2 regions of the Streptomyces sp. NPDC001219 genome follow, and region 2 is predicted to be linked to the other one. Evidence: riboswitches for the same ligand, from Rfam matches in the RefSeq annotation. Region 2 holds a riboswitch; the other holds the start of a gene.
What was found. Region 2 has a riboswitch for cobalamin ahead of metE (5-methyltetrahydropteroyltriglutamate--homocysteine S-methyltransferase). Riboswitches for the same ligand answer to the same signal wherever they lie in the genome.
Positions count from the first base shown of each region.

Region 1: it holds a riboswitch for cobalamin, as region 2 does, so the genes downstream of both, ACWC9R_RS01590 (HoxN/HupN/NixA family nickel/cobalt transporter) here and metE (5-methyltetrahydropteroyltriglutamate--homocysteine S-methyltransferase) in region 2, are expected to answer to the same signal.

Region 1 is NZ_JBSFJF010000002.1:21,740-23,936, forward strand. It holds gene ACWC9R_RS01580 (MarR family winged helix-turn-helix transcriptional regulator) at 1-123, shown strand, start outside; gene ACWC9R_RS01585 (alpha/beta fold hydrolase) at 120-968, shown strand; cobalamin riboswitch at 1,036-1,282, shown strand; partial or broken gene ACWC9R_RS01590 (HoxN/HupN/NixA family nickel/cobalt transporter) at 1,281-2,197, shown strand, end outside.
Region 2 is NZ_JBSFJF010000006.1:96,496-98,692, forward strand. It holds gene metE (5-methyltetrahydropteroyltriglutamate--homocysteine S-methyltransferase) at 1-1,324, opposite strand, end outside; cobalamin riboswitch at 1,488-1,709, opposite strand; partial or broken gene ACWC9R_RS05685 (malate synthase A) at 1,932-2,197, opposite strand, start outside.

The DNA of each region.
Region 1 (2,197 bases), on a different contig from region 2:
AGTCGTATCAATGAAGGCAGTAACGACGGTAACGGCAGTATCGGTAACGACGGTACGTCGGACGGCCGCGGTGGCAGACCCGCCCCGGCCCCTCTCATGCACGAAGGACGGTCAGGGGAATGACGCGGAGAATCACCGCCTGGTCCGAGATCGACAACGGCATCGTGCCGGTCGACGAGGGCGAGCTGTTCTACGAGACGGCCGGCTCGGGCCCCGCGGTGGTGCTGCTGCACGGCGGCATGCTCGACCAGCACATGTGGGACGAGCAGTTCACCTGGCTGGTCAACTCCGGCCTGCGCGCGATCCGTTACGACTTCCGCGGGCACGGCCTGTCCTCCACCGTGACCGGGGACTACGCCAACCACGACGACCTGTGCGCCCTGCTGGACTCACTCGACGTCTCCAGCGCCGTTCTCGTCGGCCTCTCCCACGGCGCACGGGTCGCGCTCGACACCGCCCTCGCCCACCCCGGCCGGGTGACGGCCCTCGCGCTGGCCTCACCGGGGATCAGTGGCCGGGCCTTCACCGACCCCTTCGTGCTGGAGCACATCAAGGAGCAGGTGGCGGCGATCGGCACACCGGACGGCGCGGAGTGGTATGTCGAGCACTTCCTGCGGATGTGGGTGGACGGGCCGCATCGTGAGCCGTCCGCGGTGCACCCGGGCTTCCGCGAACGGATGCGCGCCTCGGCAGCGGCCAATGTGGAGGTCCATGCCGACGGTATGGGTGCCGGTATACCCCTGGAGGTCGGCGCCGCCGACCGCCTCGGCGAGATCCGGGTGCCGACGGTCGTGCTCGACGGCGATCTCGACAGCAGGGACATCTCCGCCAACGCCCACGCGATAGCCCTGACCGTCCCCGGCGCCCGAAGAGTCCGCATACCGGGGGCGGCCCATATGGTCAATCTGGAGAACACCCCGCTCTTCGATCACGAACTGCACGCCTTCCTGTCGTCCCTGGACTACTGACCCACGGCGCACCGCTGCCCTCCGGAGGCGGCGAACCCCCACACCCCTCGTGCCTCCGGGGTGGCCGCTAGAGTGGCCGGGCCGTGGTGCTCGGGAATCCGGTGACGGACCTTGTGGTCCCAGTCCGGAGCGGCCCTCGCCACTGTGATCGGGAAGTTTCCACCCCTTCCGCGGGCGCCTGACGCGTCCGCGGCGCCACTGACCGCAGCCCGCGGCCGGGAAGGCGGGGGTGGAGACGGGCACCCTCCCCCAGGCTGCAAAGGGGCAGGGTGGTAACCCCAAGCCAGGAGACCGGCCACGGCATCTCACGAAGTGATCCACGAGGTGCTGGAGCGTGACCGTCCGGATGGCCCTGCCCACCAATACTCCCAAGTCCCCTGCCCCCGCCGCGTTCCGCTGGCGCCGGCAGGACACCCTCCGCACCGCGGGCCTGATGGCCGTCATAGCCGGGCTGCACGTCGTCGCCTTCGGCGTGCTCTTCCTGCTCGTGGTCCCGAACCACTACGCCGTCGGCAGCCAGGTCTTCGGCGTCGGGCTCGGCGTCACCGCGTACACCCTCGGCATGCGGCACGCCTTCGACGCCGACCACATCGCCGCGATCGACAACACCACCCGCAAGCTGATGGCCGACGGCAAGCGTCCGGTCTCGGTCGGCTTCTGGTTCGCCCTCGGCCACTCCAGCGTGGTCGTGGCGATGGCGGCCCTGGTGGCCGGCGGCGCCCAGCTCGCCGGCACCCTGCTCAACGACGAGTCCCGTACGCACCAGATCCTGGGCACCGTCGGCACCACGGTCTCGGGCACGTTCCTCTACCTCATCGCCGCCCTCAACCTCATCGCGCTGGCCGGGATCTGGCGGGTCTTCCGCGGGCTGCGCGACGGCCGCTACGACGAGGCCGAGCTGGAGCAGCGCCTCGACGCGCGCGGCTTCATGAACCGCTTCCTGGGGCGGTTCACCCGCTCCATCTCCCGGCCCGGCCAGATGTTCCCGCTCGGCTTCCTCTTCGGGCTCGGCTTCGACACCGCGACCGAGGTGACCCTGATGGTGATGGCGGGCAGCGGCGCCGCGGCGGGCCTGCCCTGGTACGCGATCCTGTGCCTGCCGCTGCTGTTCGCCGCCGGCATGAGCCTGTTCGACACCCTGGACGGCACCTTCATGAACTTCGCCTACCAGTGGGCGTTCGCCAACCCGGTGCGCAAGGTCTACTACAACCTCACCATCACCGGCCTGT
Region 2 (2,197 bases):
GCAGCAGCGGCAGGCCGAGGTGCGCACGCTGGGCCGTGGCGCGCTCGGCGTACGGCTGCGCACGGCGGCCGTCGGCGTCGGTGACGGCGGCGGCCCGCGCCCGGACGGCCGGGTCGTGGGTGAGGGCGGAGTTGGCCCGGGAGGCCAGGTCGGCGCGGTTCGCGGCGAGTTCGGCGGCGATGGTGTCGGTGCCCCGCGTCAGACCCCGGGCCAGGGTCACCAGCTCCGCGGTCTTCTGCTTGGCGAAGGCCAGCCAGCGCACGATCTGCGGGTCGATGTCGCGCTCGACGGCGGCGTCCAGCGGCACGTGCAGCAGTGAGCAGGACGCGGCCACGTCGACCCGTTCGGCCAGGCCGAGCAGGGTGCCGAGGGTGGCCAGCGACTTCTCCAGGTCGTTGATCCAGATATTGCGGCCGTTGACCACGCCCGCCACCAGGCGCTTGCCGGGCAGCCCGCCGACCGCCGCCAGCGCGTCGAGGTTGGCCGCGGCCGCGTCGGTGAAGTCGAGCGCCAGACCCTCCACCGGGGCCTTGGCCAGGACGGGCAGTGCGTCGCCGAGCCGGTCGAAGTACGAGGCGACCAGGAGCTGCGGCCGGTCGGTGAGGCCGCCCAGCTCGCGGTAGGCGCGCGCGGCGGCGTTGAGTTCGGCCGGGGTGCGGTCCTGGACGAGGGCGGGCTCGTCGAGCTGCACCCACTCGGCTCCGGCGGCGCGCAGGTCGGCGAGGACCTCCGCGTAGACCGGCAGCAGCCGGTCCAGGAGCGTCAGCGGCTCGAAGTCGGCGGCCACGCCGGGGGCGGGCTTCGACAACAGGAGGTAGGTGACCGGCCCGACGAGCACCGGCCGGGCGGCGAGACCGAGGGTGAGGGCCTCCCTGAGCTCGGCGACCTGCTTGCCGGAGTCGGCGGTGAAGACGGTGTCCGGCCCCAGCTCGGGCACCAGGTAGTGGTAGTTGGTGTCGAACCACTTGGTCATCTCCAGCGGCGCCACGTCCTGCGTGCCGCGCGCCATCGCGAAGTAGCCGTCGAGGGCGTCGGCCGCGACGGCGGCGCGGTGGCGGTCCGGGACGGCACCGACCATGACGCTGGTGTCCAGCACATGGTCGTAGTACGAGAAGTCACCGGTGGGCACTTCGTGGAGGCCGGCGCCGGCCAGCTGCTGCCAGTGGGAACGACGGAGGGTGCGGGCGGTCTCCCGGAGGGCGTCGGCGCCGACCGTGCCCTTCCAGTAGCCCTCGATGGCCTTCTTCAGTTCGCGGTGCTGTCCCTGGCGGGGGTAGCCGTACACGGTGGCCCGTGCTGCCGCGGCTGCGGGCTTCGCTGTCACGGAATTCTCCTTCGCGAATACGTGTCATGGTCCCGGGGACGGAACGAGGTACGCGAAGGGGTGACGGACACCCAGCGGAAGCACGGTGCGTCTGGCACGCACGGGACCGCCTGGTATGACGCCGACCCGCCCTCGAGGTCACCGGGATGTCCGTGCACGCGGGGGCGCACACGGGCAACGGGCAGGTCTTCGGACTCGCGGGCGCGCCTGCCGGAGACCTCCGGCGGGCACCTACTGGCCGTCGCTTCCCGGACGCGTGATCCAGTGCGTATGACGGCGTTCGTTCCCACTCACCGCTGCGGGGCAGTCCCGGATTCCCACCGGGTTCCCTCTTACGACGCGGCCCGTCTGGCGGACGGGGCGAACCTGTTGCCCGGCCAGCGTAGAACGCGGCCCCCGTATCGGACACCTCTGCCCACATACCGGAATGTGACATGAGACACCGGAGAGTGAGGGGCGGCACGGACGTGGCAGGGCGCGGAACGGCCTCGCTCTCCGTTCCGCGCCCGTACCCCGCAACCGCCGGGCCCCTCAGCCCGGCGGCGACCCAGGGCCCCTCAGCCCTGGTCGTAGGGGTGGCACCCGCGCCCGGCCGTACGGCCCGCGCTCATGCCGTGACCTCCGCGCGGCGCACCAGGTGCCGGGCGTAGGCCTCCGGGGTGAAGGAGGCCGGCAACTCCCTGGCCAGGGCGACCCGTTCGAACAGCGCACGGACCTCGTCGAGCCGCGCCCACGGGTACGCGGCGCCCAGCGCGGCGAGTTCGTCGTCCAGGAACCCGAGCACCGTGTCCCGGTCGACCGCGCCGTGCCGCAGCCACTGCCAGATCTGCGCCCGCGCGATCTCGGCGGCCGCCGCGTCCTCCTGCAGCCCCT